DNA from 2 places in the Paenibacillus sp. 1-18 genome. Region 1 is predicted to be linked to the other one. Evidence: riboswitches for the same ligand, from Rfam matches in the RefSeq annotation. Region 1 holds a riboswitch; the other holds the start of a gene.

The links. Region 1 has a riboswitch for cobalamin ahead of L693_RS0104365 (ABC transporter substrate-binding protein). Riboswitches for the same ligand answer to the same signal wherever they lie in the genome.
Region 2: another riboswitch for cobalamin. It lies ahead of L693_RS0106950 (5-methyltetrahydropteroyltriglutamate--homocysteine S-methyltransferase); the one in region 1 lies ahead of L693_RS0104365 (ABC transporter substrate-binding protein).

Annotation. Positions count from the first base shown of each region.
Region 1 is NZ_ASSB01000066.1:38,390-47,973, reverse strand. It holds gene L693_RS0104375 (ABC transporter ATP-binding protein) at 1-530, opposite strand, end outside; gene L693_RS0104370 (FecCD family ABC transporter permease) at 527-1,573, opposite strand; gene L693_RS0104365 (ABC transporter substrate-binding protein) at 1,570-2,577, opposite strand; cobalamin riboswitch at 2,780-2,989, opposite strand; gene L693_RS0104360 (histidine phosphatase family protein) at 3,068-3,829, opposite strand; gene cbiB (adenosylcobinamide-phosphate synthase CbiB) at 3,817-4,788, opposite strand; gene cobD (threonine-phosphate decarboxylase CobD) at 4,778-5,881, opposite strand; gene L693_RS0104345 (lipoate--protein ligase) at 6,044-7,045, shown strand; gene L693_RS0104340 (Cof-type HAD-IIB family hydrolase) at 7,215-8,015, shown strand; gene L693_RS0104335 (DMT family transporter) at 8,154-9,065, opposite strand; gene L693_RS0104330 (aminotransferase-like domain-containing protein) at 9,199-9,584, shown strand, end outside.
Region 2 is NZ_ASSB01000101.1:15,992-25,575, forward strand. It holds gene L693_RS0106935 (anaerobic ribonucleoside triphosphate reductase) at 1-1,667, shown strand, start outside; gene nrdG (anaerobic ribonucleoside-triphosphate reductase activating protein) at 1,664-2,161, shown strand; cobalamin riboswitch at 2,311-2,510, shown strand; partial or broken gene L693_RS0106950 (5-methyltetrahydropteroyltriglutamate--homocysteine S-methyltransferase) at 2,671-3,178, shown strand; gene L693_RS32350 (hypothetical protein) at 3,227-3,394, shown strand; gene L693_RS0106955 (PadR family transcriptional regulator) at 3,998-4,327, shown strand; gene L693_RS0106965 (3-ketoacyl-ACP reductase) at 4,599-5,318, shown strand; gene L693_RS0106970 (AbrB/MazE/SpoVT family DNA-binding domain-containing protein) at 5,498-5,935, shown strand; gene L693_RS0106975 (hypothetical protein) at 6,009-6,482, opposite strand; gene L693_RS30480 (hypothetical protein) at 6,604-6,765, shown strand; gene L693_RS0106985 (nitric oxide synthase oxygenase) at 6,780-7,937, opposite strand; gene L693_RS0106990 (Dps family protein) at 8,089-8,568, opposite strand; gene L693_RS0106995 (adenine deaminase) at 8,993-9,584, opposite strand, start outside.

The DNA of each region.
Region 1 (9,584 bases):
TCGTCCAGCAGCAATATTTGTGGCTCCTGCACCATCACCTTTGCCAAAGCTACACGCTGCCGTTGTCCTCCGCTCAGGCGATCCATTGCTCTGTCCGCCAGCGAAATAAGACCCAAGCGCTCCAGCACACGATCCGTGATAAGGTCAACATCCACACCCTTTTCCCTGCCCAGCCAGTCCTGATGAGGAAAACGTCCCATTTCTACGACTTCCCTGACTGTGTATCCCACGGGAGGAAGCCCCTCCTGTTGGAGTACGGCTATAATTCGGGAAAGCTCTTTTCTGCTGTAGCTGCCAACCTTTTTACCATAGATATGAACGCTGCCCGAGGTGGGCTGATCTACACCGGAAAGCAAATGCAGCAGGGTCGATTTTCCACTGCCATTCGGACCAATAATGCCCCACCACGATCCCTCATCTACGCTCCAGCTTATATTCTCTAACGCATGAAACTCTCCAAAAGCACGAGTCAAGCCAGTTGCCTCTAATGCCGAAGTACGCGTCTTCTGTGATCCACTTTGTTCTGTCACAGCAGTTCCCCCCTGCGCAGCTTTTTGTTCCGATACAGGAGGTATGCGAAGAACGGAGCGCCGACAAAGGCCGTCATAACACCCAGAGGGATTTCCGTTGGAGCCAACAACGTGCGAGCCGCAGTATCTGCCCAAGCCATAAAAATAGCTCCACCCAGCGCGGACAACGGAACAATCACCCGATAATCAGGACCTGTGACCAGACGAATGATATGCGGTACGACGAGTCCTACAAAACCAATGACTCCACATACCGAGACAGCGGCAGCTGTCAGCAGTGTGGATACGATCAGCACAGATAGTTTCGTGGCATCTACCTGAACTCCCATGTGAGCCGCCTGACGTTCACCCAAGGCCAGAATATTCAGCACCCTTGCCCGGTTCCACAAAAACACTAATCCTATGACCACATAAGGTAAAAGAATTCCCGTATATGACCAACCACGCAGACTGAGACTTCCCATCGTCCAGTACAATATTTCATTGACTGTTTCTTTCGACATGGCTGTCAGAAAGGAAACAACCGCACCCAGAAAAGATTGCATCACCACACCCGACAAAATGAGACTTTGTGTCGGAATCTTTCCACCTTCCCGTGCCAGCGTCAGCACCATCCACAGCGTGAGCATTCCGGTGAAAAACGCCACCAGCGGCAGCGTCCATATGCCAACAAATGAAAACTGAAGCCCCCAATAAATCAGCACCGCCGCTCCTACCGAGGCACCCGAGGACACTCCAAGCGTGTATGGATCAGCCAACGGATTGCGAAGCACTCCCTGAAATCCGGCTCCCGCCAGCGCAAGCGCTGCACCTACCAGCATTCCGAGTAACACCCGTGGTAGTCTGACCTTCAAAATAATCTGCTCCGAGGACGTATTCCAATCGGGTGTAAACGTCTCACCTAATCCCGGTAGATGATTAACCAGAATACCTGTGATTTGGCTGACCGGAAGCTTGGCCGAGCCCATGCCGAGACAGAGCAGCAACGTCAGCAGCAGCAAGGCCAGGCCTACACCTCCAAAGCCGATCAGTCTACGGTTCATTTGAAAATTTCAGGATACACGCCTTTGGCCACTTCCTTGAGACCTTCTGTCACGCGCGGACCCGGACGGCTGATCAAATTATCATCCACGGCAAAAACCCGGTTATTGCGAACAGCCGATATTTGATCCCATCCACTGCGGGCTTTGATAATCTCGCCAAGCGTCTGACCTGTTTTGTCGTCCTTGACACTTTTGCTGTACAAAATCACGTCTGGATTTGCAGCAATAATATTTTCCTCGCTGATCTGGTACCAGCCCTTCTGGGTCGCACCTACATTTTCGCCGCCTGCCAGTGTAATCAGCTCGTCCATAAATTCACCCTTGCCCACCGTCCAGCCAGGTGAAAACTCAACATACACTCGCAGCTTCTGGCCTTTGCCGATATTTTTAACACCGTCCTTCACTTCCGCTACATCTGCTCTCATCTTGTCGGTCACCGTTCTTGCTTCTTTCTGATGATCGGTGATTTTCCCATATAATTCGATGTTAGCTATGACATCTTCAACCGTTTTCGGTTCGGTTTTAAAAATCATAATTCCCATATCACGCAGCTTGGTGGTAGCCTGCTCACTAAGGGATATCCCTGCAAAAACGACATCCGGATTCGCAGCAATAATCGCTTCTTCATTCGGCTTCATAATACCGCCCATTTTGGGCTTTTTTGTCGCCGCTTCCGGGTAGTCGGAGTAGTCGGATACGCCGACTATTTCTTTATCCAGCCCGATCGCGAACAGCGCCTCGGTTTCTGCCGGGGAGACGGAAACGATCTTGTCCGGCGCTTTTTTGAACGTGAACTCCTGGCCTGTTGCGTCCTTAATCGTTAACGGGTAAACCGTTTTGCCCGGAGGCTCTTTTGCAGCCGCTGAATGTCCCGTCTGCTGCGAAGAAGCCTGATTTCCTTTATTTTCGGCGTTTTTTCCATTCGCGCCACATGCACTCAGTACAATCACTAAGACTAAAGCCAATAGACCTGTTGTCCAGACCTTTATTTTTTTTCCTGACATGCTTTACACCCCTCCATAAAAATCGTAAGAGCATCGCTTGAACATCATCCGCTAACTTTTAAATCCAGCCTCTTTCCCTTCAAAAAAACCCCGCATCCTTATATCAGGACACAGGGTCACGTTAGCGCAGATCATGCGCAGGCGGCAGCTTCTTCCGCATGGACAGTCACTGCGAACACGTCATCCTTTCCTCGAAGGATTATGGTGAGAGGCGGACGGGCAGGTATCCTGACTTATAGCAAGCTGCCGCAGCCCAAGTTCCTTTATATGCTTGACGGCACATAAAGCAGGGCTGATAGGCAATTACCATTTACAGTGGCGGGACCGCGCCGGATTCACACCGGCTTCCCTTTTAACAGCGAGTAGATGAAATTTCCATTACACTGCGCTGACCTCGTCTGCTGGATATTTGATGTAGTGTTAGTCAAGCCGTTCTTTTACTTGATGATTATAGGTTAAAAAGAGACTGCTTACAACCCAGACAGCCTGTTTACCAGTTCTCGTCTAGTGAATGAGAAAGTATCTTCGCCATGAACTTGTGTGGCTCTATCAGCCTCAACTGAATTCTCAATGCCTCTCCCGGCTTTGGATGTAAGCTCCAAAAACCGTGTCCCGGAATTAGCATATGAGCCAGCTGGCGAATGACGCCGCCATGCGTGACGACCAGAACAGAGGGAGGGGCATCAGCCAAACTTAATTGCTGAGGCTCCATAGCAATTCGCCACTCATACAGAGAGTCAAGAAATTCGTGCAAACGATGCTCAAATTTTGCCCAAGATTCCCCTCCAGGAGGCGTGATCCGTTGCGGCTCATCAATCCAGGCACGATACAATGCCACATTCTTAAGCATGTCATACGTTTTTCCGTCCCATTCACCAAAATCAAGCTCTCTCAGGCGTGGCTCCATAATAGGGGACTTGGCGGATAGAGTGCGTCCAGCTTTTAATTCTGATTCTGGCAAAATGATCTGTAGGGTCTGGCGACACCGCATCAAATCGCTGCAATAGATTCGAGCAAAGGACCGACCCTGCAGCTTCTCCCGCAAAGGCTCCAGTTCCTGCCCTGCTCCCGCTAGCAAACCAATATCTGTGTGTCCTAGATATCGACGCTCCCTGTTCCACAGGGTTGTGCCGTGACGTACCAGCACAAGCTCCAGATCCCATTGCGAATCTTCATTAACATGTCCGCATGCCTGTTTCTCCTGTTCCTTCAAAATGTATTTCAAGGTCCCGTCACTCCTCACTGCGTCCATTCCAAGGCAAAGCAGCCTGCGGCTCCTAGCAGACACAATCCAACAAACATGCTGGACACGGTGAACATCAGCCGGATTGTGTGCCGGATATCCTCCGACTCCATCGGTCGTATCCGATCGCCCATGTATGCACGAAAGGAGCGGACGCCGTGATAGACGTTAAAGCCTCCAAGCCGAATCCCCAGCGCACCGGCAACGGCCGATTCCGGGAAGCCGCTATTCGGGCTTGGGTGCAGACGAGCATCGCGCTTGACAGTGCTCCAGCTTCTTGCAGCATCATGCCGATGCATCCACGCCGCTACCATAAGCATAACCGCTGTCAAGCGTGCCGGAATGTAGTTAGCTACATCATCCAGCCGTGCCGAGGCCCAGCCTAAATGCAGATACTTTTCATTTTTGTAGCCAACCATGGAATCGAGCGTATTTACGGCACGATAAGCCAGCGCCAAGGGGGCCCCTCCGATCAGGGCATAAAAAAGCGGAGAAATAATCGCGTCAACGATGTTTTCTGCGACCGTTTCGACGGTACCGCGTACAATTTCAGGCTCATCCAGCTGCTGCGTATCCCGCCCGACAATCATACCGAGCTCCCGGCGTGCCGCAGGCAGGTTACCCGCCTGCAACTCGCGGTAGACTGCCATGCCCGCTTCCTTGAGTCCTTTGGAAGCAATCGTGGTTGCGATCAGAATGATTTCTGCACCAACAGACAGCCACGGGTGAACCCAGGCAAGCAAACGCAGCAGCGCCCAAGCGAGCGCAAAGGCCCCTCCCGCCACAATAAGTGGCAGCAGCAAGCCGGCGCGTTTCAGTCCACGGTCGCTGCTGACCTGACGGCGAATCGCCTTTTCCAGCGCTGAAATGACATATCCCATTCCGATGACCGGATGCGGCAGCCACCTCGGATCGCCAATTAGCCTGTCCAGAAGATAGGCCGCTAAGATAATCAAGCTAACTGTCACGCCAACGCTCCTCCTCCAGCACTTCACCCAATGCAGACAGCAGTAAGCCGTTGGCTTCCGCGTCCTTGACCGCAATCCGAAAATGGCTCGCCGTCAGCCCTGGATACATAGCACAGCTACGAATAAGAATTCCACGCTGTCCAAGCGCCTGCTGCACAGCCAATGCACTCCACGTTCCCGGCGCCCGTACCAGTACATAATTCGCTTCGCCGGGAATGACGCCGCAGCCCCATTCCGCCAACGCGGTCAGCAAACGGCTGCGTTCCATAGCAATCAGCTCCTGTGTGCGCCGCTCGTAGGCCTCCCCGCTTCGCAGACACGCCTCCCCAGCCAGCAACGCCAATCCGTTCACACTCCAGGTCACCTGTTTGTCTGTCATTCGCCGGATATAGTCTGGATGAGCAATTGCGTAGCCTAGGCGCAGACCAGGAATGGCATAGAATTTAGTCATCGACCGGATCAAAATCACATGAGGATACCGATCCAGCACAGGCAGCAGTGAAATTCGCCGCTCCAGTGGGATAAAATCAATGAAAGCCTCATCCACCACCAGCACGGTGCCCGTTTTGCCAGCCGCCTCTGCCAGCTCACGCAGCTCCTGCTCGCCATATTGCACACCGTTAGGGTTATTGGGCTGCCCCAAAAACAGTACATCTACCTGCTCCATGAGCTGGAGTATATCCTCCACGTCAGCCTTCCATTGCAGCGAGGCTTTGCCGTATACCCGGCTTACCTCGGCCCCGAATTTGCCTGCCAGCTCTGCATATTCTGAAAAGCATGGCTCCACCGTACCCACACGTTGGGGAGCCAATCCTAACAGCAATAAAGCCATGCTTTCAGCCGCACCGTTTCCGATGCTCAGCGACTCGGGTGGAACATACAATCGCCGTGCCAGCATATTTTTAAAATTCCGGTGCCCCGGATCTGGATAGCGAATCACAGTATCCAACGCGCTTTGCAGAACCTCTAGCACCTCGGGCGGTGGACCGAGCGGATTAATATTGGCGCTAAAATCCACAAAATCCGCAGCAGCTCCGCCAAATGTCGCCGCAGCCGTTTCCCTGTCTCCGCCATGACCGTAAACCTCTATCATTGCCTATCATCCTTTCCGGCCAATCCTGATCATTTAGCTCCATTATGGGGCTGTTTTTCGCGTCCCGTCAATGCAAATGAGCTTTTGTGTACATTGCTCACTTGGGTTACAATAGAAGATGGTACACGTAAAATTACACAGTTTGTATACGGAGGAATGGACATGCTGTTCATCGACAACCAGGGCATACACGATCCAGCCATTAATCTTGCCATTGAGGAGTATGCGCTCAAGCATCTACCGCTGGACGACAGCTATCTGCTGTTTTACATTAATCAGCCTTCTATTATTATAGGGAAGCATCAAAACACCATTGAAGAAATCAACGCCGAGTTTGTCAGAGGCAACCATATTCAGGTCGTTCGTCGCCTGTCCGGCGGTGGAGCTGTATATCATGACCTCGGTAATTTAAATTTCAGCTTCATTACCAAGGATAACGGGGAGTCCTTTCATAATTTCCTCAAATTTACGCAGCCTGTTATTGATGCCCTGCGCCAAATGGGTGTGGAAGCCGAAATGACCGGACGCAACGATCTTCAAGTCGGTGAACGCAAAATTTCGGGAAACGCCCAGTTTGCCACACGTGGACGCATGTTCAGCCACGGTACATTGATGTTTAACCTGAATCTGGACAATGTGGCTGCATCCCTGCATGCTAACCCTGAAAAATTCAAATCCAAAAGCACCAAATCCGTCCGCAGCCGCGTTGCTAACATCAGCGAGCTGATGGATCGTGAAATGACGATAGAGCAATTTCGTGAGGAACTACTGCGTTTCATATTCGGAGTAGAGCTGGATCAGGTACCCCAATATAAGCTCACCGATTCCGATTGGGCTAAAATTCATGAAATTTCCAAAGAACGCTATCAATCCTGGGACTGGAATTATGGTCAATCCCCGGAGAGCAATATCAAGCACACCCGCAAATTCCCGGTCGGTATTATTGATATCCGCATGGACCTTAAGGAAGGCCATATCCGTGACATTAAAATCTATGGTGATTTCTTCGGTGTGGGCGACGTTGCTGATATTGAAAATATTCTGCGTGGCAAACGCTATGATGAAGACGAGGTTCGTCAAGCCTTGTCCTCTCTCGATTTGAAGCATTATTTTGGTAATATTGAGCTGGACGACTTTGTCGGGCTTGTATTTTTGGAAGACTAACAGCTACTTTTTCCTATCGTTTCAAACCAATACTTCAGTGGTTATAAGGGGACAGGCTCTTATAGGGGTCGTCCCCTTTTATTGTGATATTGTGATATTGTCATTTTGAATATTATGAGATACAATTTTAGCATTGCCCCATGATAGAGATAAAGGAGAGATTACCGATATGTATAAATTAATTGCTATTGATATTGATGATACACTTATTAACGATCAGAAGGAAGTTACTCCAGCGACACAACAGGCCTTGGAAGCTGCTGTAGCCAAAGGTGTTGTGGTTACGCTCGCCACCGGACGAGCTTACGCTTCCGCACATAAAATTGCCCGCCAGACAGGATTAAACGTGCCGATCATTACGTACCAGGGAGCTTTAGTCAAAAACCTGCTGGACGAAAACGTGCTGTATGAGCGTTATGTTCCACTCGTGGCTGCACGCCGCCTGTATGAATTCTGCGTGGAACGCAATCTGCATCTGCAAACGTATATAGATGACAAATTGTACACACGTGAAGATAATCAGAAAATTAAAGATTACACCGAGCTGAACAACACGGAATATTTTGTAGAGCCTGTGTTCAGTAAAGTTATAGAGCAACCTGCTCCTAAATTGCTGATTATCGACGAGCCAGAAGTATTGGACGAATTGATTCCCGAGCTGCGCGAACTGCTGGGCAATGAAGTGCATATTACAAAATCCAAGCCTCATTTTCTGGAAATTATGCATCATGAGGGTACCAAGGGCCACGCTCTTACCTTCCTGGCAAAACATTTTGGCTGTGAGCTGTCGGAAACGATTGCCATCGGCGACTCCTGGAACGACCATGAAATGCTTGAATGTGCTGGTCTCGGCATAGCCATGGAGAACGCTATTCCTGATTTGAAGAAGCTGGCTGATTACATCACTACCAGCAATAATGAAGACGGCGTCAAGCATGCCATCGACAAATTCGTACTCAATGTTGAATAAGCAAAAAAGTGACTTTTAACGAGATACTTAAATAAAGGATCACAACAACAAAGCCTCCAAACGTCGCATGTTCAATAACATACGACAGTTTGGAGGCTCTTTACGTCATATCACATAATAACTAACGGCTTCAAATTATCAGATAGCCGAACGTAGCTTTCGTCTGTTCACCAGACGGATGATTCCGTTGTTCATACACATCAATCCGATCACAATGAGCAGCACCCCTGCCAGCATCCACCAGCTTACATGCTCTCCATATAAAAAAGCCCCCAAGCCTACAGCAATCGGTGGTGAAATATAGAGCCATGTTGTCGGAAAGAGTGGATTCGTACGAGCCATGAGCCAGTAGAATAGCGTCTGCGCAATCATTGAACCGAACAAGATCAAATACAGGAGAGAACCCATGGCAGGGAGTACATTCCATTCCCCAGAATTCCAAGGCTCTGTCAAAGCTGACAGTACCAGCAACATCCAACCACCATGGAACATTTGCGCTGCATTCAAGGCAATCGGATTCGTATCACGAAACGCATCCATGACTCGCTTGGAGTAAAGGGCCCCTCCCGAATAACACAGCTCACCTAGCAAAATGACTATGCAACCCGCAAGCCACAAACCGCTAATCTGAACCACCAATCCTGGCAGTACCACCAGCACGACCCCGAGAAAACTAATCATGCAGCCAATAAGCGTAATTCTCGTCGTTTTTTGCCGCAGTAGTGCGGACTGCATCAACACAATCATCATCGGTCCAGTGGCTGACAAAATAGCACCGATCCCCGAGCTGACATATTGCTCTGCCCAATACAGTGCTGAAAATGTACCGAAGGTTGTTCCAACTCCAATCAGCAGCATTTCCTTATGCCATAATAACGACCACCGAACCTTTCCCGATAGTCTCATCGCAATAAACAAGATCGCTCCTGCTGCCAGAAAGCGTGTGCCTGCTGATAGGAATGGCGGAAGCCCGGCTTCCACCCCCACTTTTATAGCCAAAAATGTTGTGCCAAAAATAAGACACATAACTGTAAAGGCAATACCAATCATGATACTTCCCTCTCCCTTCTGTTACTCACAAGCATACAAGGAGACAGACAGAACAGATGTGTAACCACAGAACAGTTGTAAGCGATTTTGAAGTGATGTATAGTACAATACACACAAAAGGAGCGTGGACAGCATGGGCAGGAACAACAGCGAATTACTCTTTTCGACGACCGATCAGGCCTTAAAGCTGTATGAACAGGTCATTCACTATGTAAATGTGCGGATTGATCGCGGGGACTGGCCAGCCGACGTTAAATTGCCGTCTGTGCGAAGCTTGGCTCAGGAATTGGGTGTGCATCGGTTAACCGTCTTCCGGGCATATCAGGAGTTAAAGCAACAGGGACGTATTTATGTAAAGGATAAATCAGGGTACTACGCTCATGCTTCCCATGCAAATACATTGAAACCATTAGCCGCCTACTCGGAACGTTCATCCACCAAACAAGGCTTACACTCGGAATCTGCCTACGCGGCAGACGATCCGTCTGTTTCCGCCTGGAGGGGAATGGACGGGCTTAC
Region 2 (9,584 bases), on a different contig from region 1:
AAGACGGCTTTAATACAGGCAACGGGTCTGTGCGCACACCTCAAACGATTATGTCCGCTATGGCATTGGTCGCCATCATATTCCAATCTCAGCAAAACAGCCAATTCGGAGGTGTCTCCGCCAATAAAATAGATTGGGACCTTGCCCCATACGTTTCCCGGTCCTTCCGCAAGCACCTGCGCAAGGGACTCCGGCTGTTTGAGGAAGAGATTAAGCCTGCTCTGTCTGAGGATGAATTACATATGGCCAATAGTCAATTGCAAGCAATCTGCCCTCGTTCATACGCATTTGCATGCGAGGAAACGGAAGCAGAGACCCGGCAGGCCGCTGAATCGCTCATCCATAACCTGAACACGATGAGCAGTCGGGCAGGGGGACAGATTCCGTTCACTTCACTGAATTACGGGATGTGTACCTCCGCTGAAGGACGACTTGTCTCGCAATCACTGCTGGAAGCCACGATTCGCGGCCTGGGCAGCGGAGAAACTCCTATTTTTCCACAACATATTTTCCAGTGCAAAAAAGGGATTAACCAGGCAGAGGGCGATATCAACTACGATTTGTTCTTGAAGGCGGTAGAATGCTCCAGCAAACGGATGTATCCCAATTTTGTGAATGTGGATGCTACCTTCAACCTGCCCTATTACCGTGCAGATGATCCGGATACCATCATTGCAACGATGGGCTGCCGTACCCGCACCATTTCTGACCGTTTCGGCAGAAATCGGCAGAGCGGCAAGGGCAATCTCTCGTTTAATACGATTAATCTGGTGCGGCTCGGGATTGAATATGGCATTTGCACAGGCAAGCGCAAGCTGCCTGACCGGGATGGCTTTGACGCCAAACTGGAAGAGGTTATGCGCATTGCTGTGGATGGACTCATGCATCGCTATCATATTCAAACTAGCCAGCCGGCCAAAGCGTCAGACTTTATGATGCGCGAAGGGGTATGGGAAGGCGGAGAAAAGCTGGAGCCGGATGAACAAGTGGGAAGCGTGCTCAAGCACGGTACACTGTCGCTCGGGTTTATCGGGTTAGCCGAATGCATGAAGGCACTGTATGGCAAGCATCACGGAGAGGACGACGCTGTATACCGTGAGGCTCAGCGAATCATCACTTCCATGCGCATGTATTGCGACCGGATGAGCGAATATCACAACCTGAACATTACGTTGTTCGCTACACCTGCCGAAGGTCTGTCCGGCAAGTTTACACTGCTGGACCAACGTGATTTCGGAATTATTCCTGAGGTAAATGATCGGGAATACTATACGAATTCTTTCCACATCCCTGTGTATTACACGCTCCCGGCTGCCCGTAAAATCAGTTTGGAGGCTCCGTTCCATAATCTGTGCAACGCCGGTGCGATTTCGTACATTGAACTGGACGGTAATGCACGGAATAACCCGGATGCGTTTCTTAAAATTGTACAGTATGCACTCGGTCAAAATATCGGCTACTTCTCCATCAACCATCCGGTGGACCGCTGCACAGACTGCGGCTATGAAGGAATTATTGGGACAAGCTGCCCTCAATGCGGCACAGACGAGGAGCACACCCACTTTCAGCGCTTACGTCGGGTAACCGGATATCTGACAGGGGATTATACCGTTCGCTTCAATGCTGCCAAGCAGGCCGAAGTTCGCGATCGGGTGAAGCATAAGTGAATTTGTGCGGCTATATTCCGGAATCTCTGAACGAAGGGGACGGCCTGCGCTCGGTCGTGTTCATTAGTGGTTGCCGCCATGCCTGCCCCGGCTGCTTCAACCCGGCGTCGTGGAGCTTCCGCGCAGGTGAGCCATTCACACCGGAACGACAACAGGACGTCATCCGTGACATCATGGATAACCCGTTGTTGGATGGGCTGACCCTGTGCGGAGGAGACCCGTTCTTCTCGGCGGCGGAATGCTCGCAATTTGTACGTGACTTTCGCACAGCCTGTCCCGACCGAACCGTGTGGGCCTATACGGGTTTTGTCTATGAGGATTTGCTTGCGGATCAGGCACGACGGGAGTTGGCACTGCTGTGCGACGTGATTGTGGACGGACCTTTTGTAGAACAACAAAAGGACCTGACCCTCCGCTTTCGAGGCAGTCGCAATCAGCGTCTGGTGGATGTAAAAGCCAGCATTCAGGCTGGTCATGTCGTTTCATTAGCTTGAGATCATCTTATTCTCTGCCAAATCGTTATGCCCTCAGACAAGTCCCCCACTTCTGGGAGGGCTTGTCTTTTTTTCTATTGCGCATCCCGTCCGTTTCACTTATGATGATGAACAAGTATACGAGTGCATAAATATTCGTCATACCTTAATTTCATAGCTTGGAGATAGGTGTCTGTTCTATTCAGTTCAGGCTTAAAAGGGAAGCCGGTGCAAATCCGGCACGGTCCCGCCACTGTATACGGGGAGTTTTCAGCTATTCATACATCCACTGGTCCACACATAGACCGGGAAGGATCGCTGAAAGTCATGATCCGTGAGTCAGGAGACCTGCCTATTTCAACAACATCGCAAGTACCTACGGGAGATAGGGAGGTGTTAAGAGCAGTCACCGTATTTTGATTTTTTAATTTCGGAGGCATTCTTTCCCCTACTCATTTTTAAGCCTTGGGGATGGAATGCCTTTTTTGGTACGAAAAAATAAACTGGCTGCCAGCTAGGAGGAAAAGCATATGTCCATGAACAAATGGCCTGAATGGTCCGGCTTGATTAGCAGTAATCTGGGTTATCCGCGTATCGGCGGAAGCCGGGAATGGAAGAAAGCGTTGGAACGCTTCTGGAACGGCAGCATTGACGAAAAGCGAACTGCATGTCGAGATGAGAAGGTTGCGCCTGGAGCATCTGCGCAAGCAGCAGGACAAAGGAATTGACCTCATTCCTGTCGGAGACTTCTCCTATTACGATCACATGCTCGATACATCCGTCATGTTCGGCCTGGTACCGGAACGTTTCAACTATCAGCCCGCAGGTCCGGTTCCTTTATCCGTTTATTTCGCGATAGCTCGTGGGCAAAAGGGGGCTACCGCCAGTGAAATGACCAAATGGCTAGATACCAATTACCATTACATCGTGCCTGAATTGGCAAATGCAGCCCCGGTGTTCACTGAAAATAAACCCTTACAGGCTTATCTTGAAGCCAAGCAGGAGCTGGGCATTGAAGGCAAACCGGTCATCATCGGTCTCGGCGTGTACGATATCCATAGTCCACGTATTCCCGATGTGTCCGAAATGCTGAATATGATCCAGCGTGCTCTGCGCGTCCTGCCATCAGATTTGTTCTGGGTGAATCCGGACTGCGGCCTGAAAACCCGCACCAAGGAGGAATCTATCGCCGCATTGCGGCAAATGGTGGAGGCCGCTCAGACCGCCCGAGATGCGTTGGCTGTATCCAACTGAGTTCTTTATCGTGTCACATCAACGCCATCATTTTCACAAATCCCCTTTCCGGTCCTTTCTGCTTAAAGCCGGAAGGGGGCCATTCAAGATCATATAATGTATATGCACCTTAGGCATTCCGGTATTTTTCCACTATGGACGTATAATGATGGTGGATAGATTTAGAATTTGGAAATGGATAGTCGACGTATATGACATATACTGTACCCCCGTTTCCAGTCCATCTTTTGATCAATTTTCCATAAAAAGTAATCTTTAACTCTGCTGAATACTTTACAATCTATCATTTTAATAAATGAAATTAAAGCAGCGTTCTATTTGCAACATTCGTCAGTATTCGGGATATTCCCAAATTAAATTGCTTTCTTCTACAATATTCGCTAAAATATGCAGCCTTCGGAGAAGCAAAGCCCGTCATTTTACCCGAAGGTTTTTTCATAAAATTTAACACCTTGCATTAATCAGTACATGATGTTAAATTATACCTGACTACTGTTCTATGATTAGTACCTGTGATAAATTAAGCACAACACACGTTTCTTCCTTATTACTCCGAACAACATCTATGAAGCATTGATAACATCCAGAAAGGGAGAACCGCTCGTGAATGTGAACATCCAATTCAAAAAAGGGGTGCTAGAACTGTGCGTTCTGGTTCTAATTGGTCGCAGGGACCGATATGGCTACGATTTGGCTCAGGCCGTCTCCCGTCATATTGAAGTAGCCGAAGGGGCTTTATATCCACTGCTTCGCCGTTTGGTATCAGAGGGATACTGCACAACCTATTTACAGGAATCGGCTGAGGGACCTCCCCGCAAATATTATCGGCTGACCGATACAGGCAACCATTATACGATAATGCTTACACAGGAATGGAATGATTTTGTCCATCATGTCGCAAGCCTATTGGAGGAAGGAATTCCCGATGAATAGAGAACAGTTTCTTATAAGCGGGACCGAGAATTACCAAGAGCCAGGCAATCCCGCTACTGTTTCTCAATTTGTTAATCTCCATCCCGATTCTAGCCACTCTGTGGGTGATATGGGCTTCGTTGGCCTCAGCATCGGTTAGCTTCGTTGCTGCTCCCCAGAGTACGTTACCTTCTTCCTCAGTGGAGGCGAAATTTGGTTCGAGGAACTTAAAATTGTATAATGTAACCATGTGCTCATATGTACACACCGTTATTTATAAGGAGGAGACTGGATGGAACTTAAAAATAAAACAGCTATTATTACAGGGGCCAGCAAAGGAATTGGCAAAGCAATTGCCGAAACCTTGGCCAGGGAAGGCGTTAATCTGGGGTTAATTTCACGCACATTGACTGACCTGCAAAAATTGCAGGATTCGCTAGGAAGTACATACGGCGTGAAGGTGGTGAGCGCGGTTGCAGATATATCGGATCGCACACAGGCTGCTGCCGCTGTAGCATCGCTGGAGCACGAGCTGGGCGCTGTCGATATTTTGATCAACAACGCAGGAATTGCTACCTTCGGTACAGTCGCAGATATGGACCCTGAAGAGTGGGAACGTATTATTCGTGTCAATTTGTTGGGGACCTATTATGTTACACACGCGGCTCTCCCAAGCATGCTGGCACAACAGAGCGGAAATATCATTAACATTTCCTCTACAGCAGGAGAACGGGGCTTTGCGACAGGCTCGGCATATTGCGCATCCAAGTTTGCTTTGATGGGCTTCACGGAAGCACTGATGCAGGAAGTTCGCAAATCCAACATTCGCGTTACCGCGCTAACCCCAAGCACCGTCAATACAGAACTGGCGGCAAACGCAGGCTTGCCTATTGGCGACGAGGATCGCATGCTTCAGCCGCAGGATTTGGCTGATTTAACTTTGGCCGCATTGAAGCTGCCTCCTCGTGTTCAATTAAAAGTAGCCGGTATTTGGACAACCAACCCACAATAATTTGACACGACATCTTAGATTCATTGGCTGTATCATGCTCCGGTAAGCGTAACTGCAAGCCGGAGCTTTTTTGGCATAGTTTACTAAAGCAGAACATAATATGAGCGCTTTGTACTTCCAGAATACATAACATACAACTTTCGCAACCATAAGCGCATTTCATGGAAGGGGAAAAAATGATGAAAAACACTGGAATGACACGACCTTTAGATCATTTGGGCCGTATTGTGCTGCCCAAGGAGCTACGCAATTCCATGAATATTAATATTGGTGATGCCCTCGATTTTTTTATTACTCCAGAGGGCTTGATGATTCGCAAATATACGGGGGTTTCTTGTTATTTTTGTAGCGCCGTAGATCACTTAAGCTATTTTAGAGATCATCTGATATGTAAAGACTGTATTGAATCCCTGAAGAGCGGCAACCCTTCCAGTCATTCGAATGAAGCCCGTCCTGCCCCGCCCAAGAAAAGAAGGAGTTACAGAAGTCAGAATGAACTCCTGAACAAATTAAAAAAGCTCATGCAGGAGCATCCTAATGTATCTCAAAAAGAATTAGCTGAAATGCTCGAACTGTCTCAGGGGCGTGTGTCACAGCTTAAAAAGCTTTTGTCTTGAATCTCTCCAATCGCCCCCTGCTTGATCTTGCGACACAAAAAAAGAGCCTATCAGCTCTAGTGGGTGATCATTCCTATGCAATGTCAAATTGCTCTATGTCAGATTGCTCTATAACCGGGACCCGATAGGCCAGCAAGGACTCGTCTATAACGGCAGATATAAACGTTGCTTCTATTTCAGGCACCAGTCTGAGCGCATAATTCCATGCATTTTCTTCAATTTGCAGCGCAAGCTGTTGCCGGGTCCCTATCTCACTCTCTTGCTCCAACGCATCGGAGAGCCTCACTAGCTCAGCATCAGCTGCGTGTCCTATCTCATGGGCAAGCACAACCATAAAATATTCCTCGACTCGTTCAACGCTGCCGAACATCTGCAAACATTGGGTTTCAATAACGTCCGTATACATCGTAATGGCATGAGCACTCAGAGCATACTTGCCGCCGATCAGTCGTCCGCCTGGAAAACGCTTCTCCAGCTTGACCGTCACACCTATATCAGCTCGTTCCAAGAGCTCAGCGACTATGCGCTCTGCCTGATTTTTCTCCAACTTTGCTTCGCTCCTCAAACCAGTATATATAAAAGCTGAATTCACTACATACTTATGAAATAATGGATGTATTTATATCAATGACAGTACGATATTATACCTTTTTACAAAGGAGAATACCATGCCAGAAGATTATTACGTAGGCTGGGGAACACTCGCCCTCATTAATGCTGGTTTAGCACAGTCCAAAAATCGGAGTAGGCTTAATTGGTTCCTGCTCTCACTGTTAATTGGGCCGCTAGCTACCCTGTTTATCGTTGTATGGGATGAACCTGAGCCCTAATCCAGTTTATTCTTTTATCCAGAATGGAAAGGGCAGCCTTGTGACTTCTGCTGTAGTACTGAATCTGTATCAGCTTGTCTTGGCAAATATGGCTTCTCTTGAACCCCGAAATTCGGCTTCACAAGCCGATTATCGTAGGAACTGTGAAAAATATGCGTTGTTGCTGGGGATAACGGCGGGATCAGCCATGTCCAATTGCCTGTCAGCGCGCGCCCAGCCTTGGCCTCCCTTTCCTCAAACAGCCGGAATTGGGCCGCTGCGGTATGATGGTCGACAATGCTGACTCCTGCTTTTTTAAAAGAATGGAGCACAGCAATATTCAATTCCACCAGCGCCCGATCACGCCATAGCGTTGTTTCGCTGGTAGTATCCAGCCCCATCAGCTCAGCCACCTGTGGAAGCATGTTATAACGGAAGGTATCCGCAAAATTGCGTGCACCGATTTCGGTTCCCATATACCAGCCGTTAAAGGGAGCCGCCGTATAGACGATACCGCCAATCTCCAGCGTCATGTCCGCAATCATTGGTACCGCATACCAACGCAATCCCAATGAAGCCAAGCTTGCAAGCTCCGGATGCTCGATGGGTACCTCCAGCACCAAATGCTTGGGAATCTCAAATAGCCTGGGAGGCTGTCCACCCGCTTCCACAATCAGCGGCAAAATATCAAAAGGTGTCATGGCTCCCTGCCATCCCATATCTCTACAAGCCTTGGTGAAATCCACCGAGATCGGGTCCCCGATCACCCCTTCATCTGTTTCATAGCCTGCATAACGAATAAGCTGATGATTCCAGATGCGAATATTCGGCAATCCTGGCTTGGAGGCGCGAAATACAGTCAGCGTCGGCTTAATTTTACCGTCATTGGTCCCTATGCGTATATGCTCCAGTAGCTCGTTTACGACTTCATCTGCATCCGACGCGTAACGAGCATCCCTCACTAAAAGCTTGTCCCAAAATAAGCGACCGATACAACGATTGCTATTGCGCCAAGCCATGAGTGCCCCGTGCTCCAGCTCTTCGTACGTATGATCATACATTCCAGTAGCCTCTATGTCGCGACGAATATGAAGAAGCCGGGCTGTCGCTTCATCGCGGCTTCGGCCCAGCTCCTCATAACATGTATATATAAACTGCTCTGCTTCATGCAAAAGCTGTTGTTTCACTTCCATAACACACACCCCATCCCGGTAGCTCTATTACTTATGAGCCTCGTGGTCTACCACACCTTCTCGTCATTATACTCCAGTGGCAGACTGGAACCAACGGGATGTATGTCTTGTTCACCTGATCTCCATATCCGTGGAAATCTATCCCAAATCCTTATCCCAAATAAGCACTGAGCATCCAGATATGTTTATCCATCGATTCTCTCAAACCATTAAGAAGATCCTCTGTTGCTTTATCATGTGCTGCATCCGCTGCTTCCATGCCGTTAGCCAGTTCAACAGTAATGGTTTTGAAATCAGCTACAACGGACTTCACCATATCCTCGGCTGTTTGCTCACCTGCTGATTCCTGAATGGCCGACAGTTGCAAATGCTCCTTCAAGGTAGCAGCCGGACGGCCACCAATGGCCAGCAGACGCTCAGCAATCGTATCCAGATTAGCTGTCGCTTCATTATAAAGCTCCTCAAATTTGGCATGCAGCGTGAAGAACTTAGGACCTTTTACGTACCAGTGGAAATAATGCAGCTTCGTATACAACACAGACCAGGTAGCTACCTGACGATTCAAAGCCTTATGCAATTCCTGAATAGCCTCTTGTGTAGGTTGCGCATTCGTATGATTTAATGTACTCATGTTAAAATCCCCTCTCCGTCATTCATAATATGGTTGGTGTAAAGCTGGATGCTCGTTAGCAGTAGTTTCTGATTTTCTTCTAAATCCAATGCGTGAATCCAATAATTATTTAGCAATTAATTTAGACTTAATCTAAATCCTGTTTTAATTATAACACTATGACGATGTTTTTCAAGTCTTTATTCAGTTTTAATCATGAAGATTATGTGAAGTTGCCAGTTCAGCCATTATCCCGCAAGCTGTATAAACCTGTTGTACATAGGTTACATCAATAAGAGCAGGTTCCTACTTACCATGCAGGACAAATTGGCGTAATCGCCCTGCTAAACAGTTTCCCCGGCTCCGGCTTTTGAATTCATAGCCTAGCTTTTTGCCTCAATTACGACAAAAAAAGAGCCAACCCTCAAAGGGATCGGCTCTACTATTATTCTGGCACTTCGGAAGGTTCAACGATCAAGGAAACAACTTTGCCCGCATTTACATCAATCAGGCCGTGATCGGTAATTTTCAAGGCCGGGCTGACCGGCAAGGAATGAGTGCTCAGCGACATGATTGGATTGTAATGGCGATAGCCCAGTGACAACAAGGCTGAACGCAGCTCCTTCACATGGGCCGCAACCATTTCCAGCGGTCCTTCTGTTAAAATCCCGCCTACGGTTAACGGCAAATGGGACAGTACCTTGCCATTTTCAACTACACAAAAACCGCCCTGGCTGGAAAGAACCGTATTCGCGGCCAATACCATATCCTGCTTGTTATGCCCTACGACCAGCAGGTTATGGTTATCGTGCGAATAGGTGGTTGCCACCGCCCCCCGTTTGATCGTATCTCCCCCGATCAAACCGTAGGCACGATTGCCGTTTTTGCCATACCGCTCAAACGTAGCGATGAGTCCATGCTCGCCATGTTCCCATATCAGCTCACCCTGTTCCACTTGTGCAGATGCAATCCGTTCGCTTGTAAAGGTCGATCCATCCTTGACCATCATGACACGGCATTGATGTATACCATCTGCT